2 regions of the Halopseudomonas sp. L-58 genome follow, and region 1 is predicted to be linked to the other one. Evidence: riboswitches for the same ligand, from Rfam matches in the RefSeq annotation. Region 1 holds a riboswitch; the other holds the start of a gene.
The links. A riboswitch is a leader RNA that binds a small molecule or an ion and turns the genes downstream of it on or off. The one in region 1 is predicted to bind cobalamin.
Positions count from the first base shown of each region.

Region 2: another riboswitch for cobalamin. It lies ahead of btuB (TonB-dependent vitamin B12 receptor); the one in region 1 lies ahead of AC13EY_RS03965 (TonB-dependent receptor domain-containing protein).

Region 1 covers NZ_JBSXON010000040.1:42,568-47,512, forward strand. Annotated here, with positions in the region: gene AC13EY_RS03965 (TonB-dependent receptor domain-containing protein) at 31-1,836, opposite strand; cobalamin riboswitch at 1,963-2,166, opposite strand; gene dxs (1-deoxy-D-xylulose-5-phosphate synthase) at 2,220-4,100, opposite strand; gene AC13EY_RS03975 (polyprenyl synthetase family protein) at 4,195-4,945, opposite strand, start outside.
Region 2 covers NZ_JBSXON010000075.1:163,945-168,889, forward strand. Annotated here, with positions in the region: gene AC13EY_RS15140 (hypothetical protein) at 1-472, opposite strand, end outside; gene btuB (TonB-dependent vitamin B12 receptor) at 575-2,377, opposite strand; cobalamin riboswitch at 2,499-2,728, opposite strand; gene AC13EY_RS15150 (DUF5064 family protein) at 2,889-3,236, shown strand; partial or broken gene AC13EY_RS15155 (IS21 family transposase) at 3,780-4,458, shown strand; gene AC13EY_RS15160 (metallophosphoesterase) at 4,903-4,945, opposite strand, start outside.

The DNA of each region.
Region 1 (4,945 bases):
GGTCGGTACGGCATTGTCTGCAGGTGACGCTTACAGCTGCGGGGTCCAGGTCAGCGACAGGCGCGCGTTCAGCTCTTCGTTCTGGTACGGGTTGCCGGCAAAGTCGTTGGACAGCGCGTATTCCTTCTCCAGCACGTTGCTGACGCTGAGATCCCAGCGGGTGGTGTCGCTCATCAGCCAGTTGCCGCGTACTTCCAGGGTGCCGAAACCGGACAGCTTCTGGGTATTGGCTGCGTCGTTGTAGCGGGTGCTGTTGGCCACCAGGCTGAAGCCGATGCCGAAGTCGCCGAACTGGCGATCGCTGTCGATGCTCAGCAGGCGCTTGGGACGGCGTGGCAGCAGCTGACCGGTGCTGCGGTCGCGCGGGTCCAGCCAGGTAGCGGATGCGACGGTGTACCAGCCGAGGATGTCGCGCTCGGCAGACAGTTCCAGGCCGTTGATGCGTGCTTCGCTGATATTTTGTGGAATCCAGAAACTGTCCAGCAGGATCAGGTCGTCGATATCCATACGGTAGGCAGACGCCTGAAGCGTGGTGGTGTCAAACTGGCCGCGCCATTGCAGCTCGTAGCTCTTTGAGCTTTCCGGACGCAGGTTCGGATTGGAGCCCCAGGCGTTGTAAAGGTCGTTGAAAGTCGGCGCGCGGAAGCCCTCGCTGTACGACGCAACCAGTTGCTGGTTGTTGCTCAGGGCAAAGATCAGCGCGCCGTTGAAGGTGTTTTCGCTGCCGAACTGTTCATTGTCGTCATGACGCATACCCAGTTCGGCGCTGACCTGCTCACCGTTGAAACGGTATTGGGCAAACGCAGCCTGGTTGTAGCGCTCATCGTCGGTGAAGGCACCGTCAGTGCGCATGCGATCCTCGTACCAGTCCAGCCCCAGCTGCAGGTTATGGGCATCATTTATGCTCAGGTTGTTGAGCCAGCTGGCGGAGTCGCGGTAGGTGTCGTATGACGAGGGGAATACGCTGGAGCGGGTGTCACGGCGGTCTTCGGCGTGGCCGACTTCCAGGCGGGTACGCCACAGGCTGCTGACCTGCCATTGAACGTGTGCTGCCGCGGTGCTCAGGCTGAAGTCATCTTCCGGGTCGCCGAGCAGGTCGTACTCGGTGCTGCCAGTCTGCTCCAGCAGGCGGATGCCGGCTTCAACATCGTCGGTGAAGTTGTGGGTCAGGCTAGCGTTGAACGCGCGATTGCGATAACCGTCTTCGTCGCGATCACCACCGACGCTATTGGTCGTACGATTGATGCCGTCGGTTTCGTTCAGACTGGCGCCCAGCGCAAAGCGGGTCTGGCCGTTGCCGCCGGAAAGTGCCAGATCGCGGGTAAAGGTCTGGTTGCTGCCGACGCCGAGCTTGACGCGCGCATCAAGCCCGTCACGGCCCTGGCGGGTGAAAATCTGTACCACGCCGCCGATGGCGTCGGAGCCGTAGATGGCTGAGCGTGGGCCGCGGATCACCTCAATTCGCTCGATTTGATCGACGCTGATGAATTCCAGACTGGCTTGGCCTGCGCTGGCGCTGGCGATCCGCTGACCGTCGATCAGAACCAGCGTTTGAGTGACGTTGGTGCCGCGCAGGGAAATGCCGCTCAAGCTGCCGAGGCCGCCGTTGGTGGTGATCGACAGGCCGGGCACACGACGCAGCAGGTCGGTCACGCTGTTGGGCTGCAGACGGTCGATATCTGCCCGGGTAAAGACGGTGCTGGCCGCGCTGCTTTCGCTGCGACTTTCGACCTGGCGGGAGGCGGTAACGACGGTATCGGCGAGTGACAGCGCGTCGTTGGCCTGGGCAACGGCACAGGCCAGCAGGCCCGGAATGATCAGCAGTGACTTGTACATAGATTCCTCAAAAGTTCGGCTTTTGAGGAGGGCGGGAAGTCAGAAGGCAGGCCACCGCGCGGCGGCTGCACGCTGACCGGTGACGCCCTCCGCGACACCTCAGCAGACAGTCGCACGGCATTGCCGTGGCTGTACTCGCGCTGGGCCGGTCTCCGGACTTGGAATCAACACATCATCGCCTTCCCATGCAGAGCACAGTGGCATTTTCGATGATGCTGGCAGGGCTGGCCTGCGACTCCTTACCGTTGCGGGGGCAGTGTCGGATTCTCACCGACTTCCCGTTTCACCCGGACTGCACTGCAGGCCGGACACCCAGGCGACTGGAAGTGAGGCGGACTCTAGGCTTTTCGGCGGGGTGGGTCAAGCCTGCCAGAGGCAGGCTCTTACAAACGGTCGAGGCGGGCGCGAATGGCCGCTTCGATACCGGCAGCGTCCAGACCGCACTCAGCCAGCATTTCAGCGGGCTTGGCGTGTTCGACGTAGATATCGGGCAGGCCGAGGTTGAGCACCGGCAGGCTGATATCCTGGGCCAGCAGCCATTCGTTGACCGCGCTGCCGGCGCCGCCCATGACGGCGTTCTCCTCGACGGTCACCAGCAGCTCATGGCTGTCGCTCAGCTCCGCAATCAACTGGGTGTCCAGCGGCTTGACGAAGCGCATGTTGGCAACGGTCGCATTCAGTGCCTCGGCAGCCTTGCTGGCCTGCTGGTGCAGGGTGCCGAAGCAGAGGATGGCAACCTTTTCGCCCCGGCGGGTAAGTACGCCCTTGCCGATCGGCAGCGGCTCCAGCGTCGGATCGATGGGCACGCCCGGGCCGGTACCACGCGGATAGCGCACAGCCGCCGGGCCTTCGTGCAGGTAGCCGGTGGTCAGCATCTGGCGGGTCTCGTTCTCGTCGGCCGGCGCCATGATCAGCATGTTCGGCAGGCAGCGCAGGTACGACAGGTCGAAGCTGCCGGCGTGGGTCGGGCCGTCCTCGCCAACCAGGCCGGCGCGGTCGATGGCAAACAGCACGTCCAGATTCTGCACCGCAACGTCGTGGATCAACTGATCGTAGCCGCGCTGCAGGAAGGTCGAATAGATGGCAACCACCGGCTTGGCGCCTTCACAGGCCATGCCCGCAGCGAGGGTGACGGCATGCTGCTCTGCGATGGCGACGTCGAAGTAGCGCCTGGGGAAACGCTCGGAGAAGGCAATCAGGTCCGAGCCTTCCTTCATGGCCGGGGTAATGCCGATCAGGCGCTCGTCCTGCTCGGCCATGTCGCACAGCCACTGGCCGAAGATGTTCGAGAATTTCGGTTTGCTGACGCCGTTGCTCGGGGCCTTGGGCTCCAGCTTGGTGATGGCGTGGTAGCCGATCGGGTCGGCCTCGGCGGGGGAAAACCCCTTGCCCTTCTGGGTGATCACGTGGAGGAACTGCGGGCCCTTGAGCTCGCGCATGTTCTTCAGGGTGCGTACCAGCGTAGGCAGGTCGTGCCCGTCGATCGGGCCGATGTAGTTCCAGCCCAGCTCCTCGAACAGGGTGCCCGGCACCAGCATGCCCTTGGCGTGTTCTTCGGTCTTGCGTGCCAGCTCCCAGGCCGGCGGAATCTTGGACAGGACCTTCTTGCTGCCCTCGCGCATGTGCGAGTAGGTGCGACTGGACAGGATCTTGGCCAGGTAGTTGGACAGCCCACCGACATTGCGCGAGATCGACATGTCGTTGTCGTTCAGCACAACCAGCATGTTGGCTTCGACTTCCGAGGCGTGGTTGAGCGCTTCAAAGGCCATGCCCGCGGTCAGCGCGCCGTCGCCGATCACGGCAACGGTGCGGCGATCCAGGCCCTGCAGCCCGGCAGCGATGGCCATGCCCAGGCCGGCGCTGATCGAGGTGCTGGAATGGCCGACGCCAAAGGTGTCGTAGGGGCTTTCGCTGCGCCGCGGGAAGGCGGCCAGGCCGTTCTTCTGGCGCAGGCTGGCCATCTGTTCGCGGCGGCCGGTGAGAATCTTGTGCGGGTAGGCCTGATGGCCAACGTCCCACAGCAGGCGGTCGTCCGGCGTGTGATAGACGTAGTGCAGGGCGATGGTCAGTTCGATGACGCCCAGCCCCGCGCCGAAATGCCCGCCGGTCTGGCCGACACTCCAGAGCAGAAATGCCCGCAGCTCATCGGCCAGCTCGGGCAGCTGGCTTTCGTCAAGCGCACGCAGCGACTCGGTATCGTCGATACGGTCCAGCAGCGGCGTGCTGGGGCGATGGAGCGGGATTTCGTGGAAAGTGCTGGGCATCAAACAAGGCTCTGGGTGCCAACGTCGGTGGCGGGAAAACAAGGGCGCAGTTTAACCGATGCAGGCCGATAGCCCAACTGCACGCAGGGCTATCTCAGAAGCGGCGCTGAACGGTGTAGTCAGCCAGCTGGCGCAAGCGCTCTGCTGCGGGGCCGAAGCCTGCGACTGCGCTGAGCGCCTGGTCGCGCAGCTCGGCAGCCAGACGGTGGGCACCGTCCAGCCCGAGCAGTGCCGGGTAGGTCGGCTTGTCGCGGGCCAGGTCGGCGCCCTGCTGTTTGCCGAGCACGCTGGTATCGCTTTCGATATCGAGAATGTCGTCCTGCACCTGGAACGCCAGGCCGACGTGATCGGCGTAGCTGCCAAGGGCTGCCAACTGCTCGTTATCTAGACGCTCGCTGGCCAGTGCGCCCAGTTGCACGCTGGCGCGAATCAGGGCGCCGGTCTTGTGTCGATGCATGGTTTCCAGGGTGGTCTGGTCGAGTTTCTCGCCGACCGCACCAAGATCAATCGCCTGTCCGCCGACCATGCCCTGCGGTCCGGCGGCGTGGCCCAGCAGGCTGACCATCTGCAGACGGGTATCCGGGCGGCAGTCCGGCGCGCTGGCGAGCAGTTCGAAGGCCAGCGCCTGCAAGCCGTCACCGGCGAGGATCGCGGTCGCCTCGTCGAAGGCGCGGTGGCAGGTAGGCTGGCCGCGGCGCAGGTCATCGTTGTCCATGGCCGGCAGGTCGTCGTGAATCAGCGAGTAGGCATGGATCAGCTCCACCGCTGCTGCCGCGTGATCTGCCCGGGCCAACTCGCCACCGGCAGCCTCGCAGCTGGCATAGGCCAGTAGCGGGCGCATGCGC
Region 2 (4,945 bases), on a different contig from region 1:
ACGGGTAGTAATGGGCCAGGCGCTCGATCATGCCGGCGAAGGTCGGTTCGGCGTAGCGGCCGGAGAACCAGTAGAAGCCGCCGCTGGTGAAGACCTGACAGACCAGCGCACTGAGCATCATGGTCGGCACCAGAACCAGCAGCGAAGAAGCCTGGTCACGGTGCCAGCCAGCGTACATCCGGCCGCCGAACCAGAGTGCGGCGTAACCGGGCAGCAGCGCCCAGTAGGCGATAGTCATGCAGTGGTGACCGGCATTTACCCAGCCGACCGTCATCACGTCCACTGCAAAAGCGACTGCAAAGAACAGCGGGTAGGCCCAAACCGGGCGCAGCAGCACGCCGACCAGGAAAAACACCGCCCAGGAGGCGCTTGGCAGGTTGAGCTGCGGGAAGTGGCTACCGCGCGTCATGATCATCAGCGCCAGCAGCAGCGCGCCAACCACCAGTTGGGTATGTTTCGAGGTTTTCAGCACAGCCTTTCTCCTTTGCGGTTTATCCAAACGTCAGTGCCGGGCACTGCCCGGCTTTTTATTCAGGGCGCCGCCGCGAACGGCGGCGCCAGTCAAACAACGCGATTACAGCGGCTGATAACGCAGGGTCAGGTACCCAGCGCGGCCCGGCTGCGTGTAGGTCGCGGCGGTTTCATACTCGTTGTCGAACAGGTTGCTGACCCGCGCCTGAACGCGCCAGGCATGGCTGAGCCAATACTCGGCCCGCAGCTCAACCGTGTTGTAGCCATGCAGGTCGCTGGTGTTGGTGGCGTTGTCCCAGCGCCGCCCCTCAGCATGAACACTCGCCCCCAGGCCGATACGGCCGAAGCGGCGGTCGACATCCAGGTTGAAGATTTGCTCCGGCACGCGGCGCAGCAGCAGGTCGTCATCAGCGCTGCTGGAGCGGTTCTCAGGGTCCTGCAGGGTCAGGTTGGCCTGCCAGCTCCAGCCCAGCTGCTGGGTCAGCACTTCCAGTTCCAGACCGGTAATGCGCGCCTTGTCGACGTTCTCGGCCATCGACACCCCACCCACGCGGACACTGGCAATCATGTCGTCGATATCATTGCGGAAGGCGTTGGCCGACCAGCTGCCCCAGCGGTGCTGGCCACGCAGGCCCACTTCCAGGTTGCGCGAGGTTTCCGCCTGAATAGCTGGATTGCCGTAACCGGGGAAATACAACTGGTTGAAGGTCGGCGCGCTGAAGGCCGTGCCATAGCTGGAGGTCAGGCTGATGCTGTCGGTCAGCGCATAGCCGTAACCGACACTGCCGGTGGTGTGCTCACCGTAAGCCTCGTTGTCGTCGTGGCGCAGCCCCAGCTGCCATTCGTGACGGCCGGCGTGCAGCAGGTACTGGGCAAACAGGCCGTGGTTGTAGCGGCTGTCCTCGGGGTAATCGACGCTGCTGCTGATGCTGTCTTGCTGCCAGTCGTAACCGACGGTGAGCAACTGGTTTTCGCTCAGGGCAAAATCGTTCTGCCAGCTGGCACTGTCGCGTCGCGTGTCATAACGCGTGTCAAAGGTGCTGCCCTTGAAGTTCTCGTTCTTGTCCTCACTGTGGCCGACCTGCAGCGTCACATCCCAGAAAGACACCGGAGAATATTTGGCGCGCACGCCATACGCGCTGAGCACACTGTCGGCGTTGGCCTTGTTGCCGGAGTCGTAGTCGTTGTGCGACTCGACCTGCAGCAGGTTGGCATCCAGCAGCAAGCCGTTGGCAAACCGGTAACCACCAGACAGATTGGCCGACAGCTCACGGTAACCATCGTGGTCCACTTCCCGCGACGGGCGCGCATCATAGCCTTCGGTATCCAGGCTGCTGACACCCAGGTTGAACCAGGCGTTGTCATTCCCACCGGACGCACCGGCAGTAGCGGCGCGATGCTGGCGACTGCCAACAGTGGTCGAGAAGTACGGCGTCAGGCCATCACCACCCTTGCGGGTGAAGATCTGCACCACCCCGCCAATGGCCTCGGAGCCATACAGGCTGGAGCGCGGGCCGCGGACGATCTCGATCCGCTCGATCTGCTCAACCGGCAGGTTCTGCAGTGCGGCAACGCCGGAGGTCGCCGAGCCGATACGCACGCCGTCGATCATCACCAGCACGTGTTTGTCGTTGCTGCCGCGAATCTGCAGCGAGGTACTTTTGCCCGGGCCGCCGTTGTTGATCAGGTTGACCCCGGTCGCGCGGCGCAGCAGCTCTTCAGCGGTATTGACCTGCAACCGCTCGATGTCGGTCCGCTCGAACACGGTGGTGGCTGCGATACTGCTGGCCTGGCTGGTGCGGGTGGCAGTGACAACATCACTGCCGAGATCCAGGGTGCCGGCGAAAGAAAGGGAAGAAAGGCCAATAAGGCCCAGCGCCAGAGGGGCGCGTGCAGGAATAGTCATGCTGTGTGGTTGCTCCGTCGTACCCACCCGTACGACATTGTCGAATCGGGACAGACGGAGACGGCAGGAACACGGCATGAACACAACGGAAGACGCCGTACACCTACAGCGCCCACCGCACTGTCGTGAAAGGCATCAGGCCGGTCTCCGGGCTTGCGAGTGGACGTGAGTCCGGCGACCTGAGCCTTCCCATGCATCGAGCACAGTGGCGTTTATCAGGCGCCTCGCCAAATAGGCGGACGTCGCTTACCGTTGCGGGGGCAGCGCCGGAATTGTCTGATCTGGCAGACGCACCGGCTTCCCAGTTTCACCCTCCTCGAGATGGAGGGCACCTGAAGCGCGGCAGAGAGTAGTGGCCACCTCCCGCCCTGTCAAGCTCGGGCTCGGCATACCCCCGGCGCCTCCTACCAAACGACTGTCGGATGCACCACGCTTTCAGCACAACAGTTTCCCCGACACTCAATTAGGCCTATAACTGGTCGAGCGTCCCCACCTTGCCCAGGAGGAAGACATGTTTGAACCGGGCCACCTGCATATCAACCGTATGCGCCTGCTACCCAGCGATAGCGGGTTCAGCATCGACATTCACTACACCATCGCGGACCAGTGCCGTGCAGTCGAGTTCAGCGTCGATGGCACGATTAACGATGCCGAGGTGCACGAACACTTTTCGCTGCCACGCGATACGGCGTTCAACTTCGCCAGCAATATCGATCATATTCTGCGCCGCCACGGGGTGTTGACGCCGGAGTTCATGTCACTGAAAGCGCACCATGAATATGACGCCATGTTCGAAGATATCCGCGCGCGGCTGCATGCCTGGAACGGCGAGCCAATTGACCCCGGCCATCTGGGCTAGCACCGAGGCGACCGAAAAACAGGCACAAAAAAACCCCAGTTCTTGCGAACTGGGGCTTCTTGAATAATGGCGCAGCGGACGGGACTCGAACCCGCGACCCCCGGCGTGACAGGCCGTGCCAGCCAGAAAATGTTAATCGTCCTTATTTTACAACTATTGATTTTAAAGGATTTTATCCCAACCCATCAGCTTTTCAGGCTGATGCAAATTGAGATCACTTGAAGGCAATCATCTGGTCACGGTCACGGAAACCCATGTTTTTAGTGACTAATTTTTAGTCACTTTTAACACCTGTGGTATCGAGGCAGGCACTCGCAACGATGGCTGGAAGAGCAGCTTGCCTAATGGAGCGCGATCAGACCTGACAAAGGCCACGCAGTATGCAGCAGCCCATCCCGACAGCCAAGAGAACCTTATCGATAAATCACCACTGCGGATTCCACGCTCATCCGGCCACCTTTCCGGGCAGGCAGCTACGCAGGCTTAACTCACTATCATTGACCTCTTTTTCGAAGCAAAGGGGGCACTGTGGAGCGCTTATCCATGCGTAAGATTCGAGAGGTGTTGCGCCTCAAGTTTGAGGCCAAGCTATCGGCCCCTCAGATTGCGATCAGCGTGCAGGTCGGTCGTGCCACCATCAGCGACTACCTCAACCACTTTACCTCCAGCGGCCTCACCGACCTGGCCCTGCTCCCTGTCCGACACCGAGCTGGAGCAGCAGTTGTTCCCACCAGCCCCGGCAGTATCCAGCGAACAGCGGCCTATGCCTGACTGGGCCAAGGTACATGCCGAGCTGCGCCGTCCCGGCGTGACCCTAGCTCTGCTCTGGCAGGAGTACCGTATGGACAACCTCAGGGCTTCAAGTACAGCTGGTTCTGCGAGCACTACCGGGCCTAGGCTGGCAAGCTGGACATGGTGATACGTCAGGAGCACCGCGCTGGTGAGAAGCTGTTTCGTCGACTACGCCAGCGGACAGACGGTGCCGGTGATCGACCGTCACACCGGCGAGTTCCAGCCGATGCAGGTGTTTGTTGACGTGCTCGGCACTTCCAGTTACACCGTCGCCGAAGCCACCCGCTCACAGAAGCTATCGGACTGGCTGAGCTCCCACGCCCACTGCTTCGCCTTCCTCGGCGGGGTGCTGGAGATCGTTATGAGATATACAATTGGTTGCGACAAAAGAAAGATAAAGATGGGCAGGTCAGCGATGCTGAAGAGTCATTCCAAGGTTTAATATTCACACTCTCCACCCCAGATGACCTCAGACCTTGGCTTTCCCTACTATTGTCGGAGGTAAGGTATAAAACGGGTGCCGTGAAGCATCTAGCAGTCAGTTGCCCAGGAAAGGCCGACAGCTTTAACCACGCCTCTTCCACTGGAGACTACATTCCATGTGTATCAGCGGCACGGAATGCGCTGGGCAAGATGGGAGTGTTCTTTGCATGACCAATAGAGTAATGAAGTCTACCCATGCAGTAAGCACTCCACCGCACCAGATCACGCAGCCTTATCAATTGGCTCAGAATGAAATCGAGTCGCTTCGGAGTGAGATGCAACAAGCGTATCTGGAAATGCAGTGGCTGCTACAAACCGAATCCCAGCCAGGCTATATACCCGCCTCGCCAACGCCCGAAAACCCGTAGCCAAGCAAGGCTCACTGGGACGGTTATAGGTCCAGCAAGCTACGGGCCTTCATTAAGGTTGGTTTC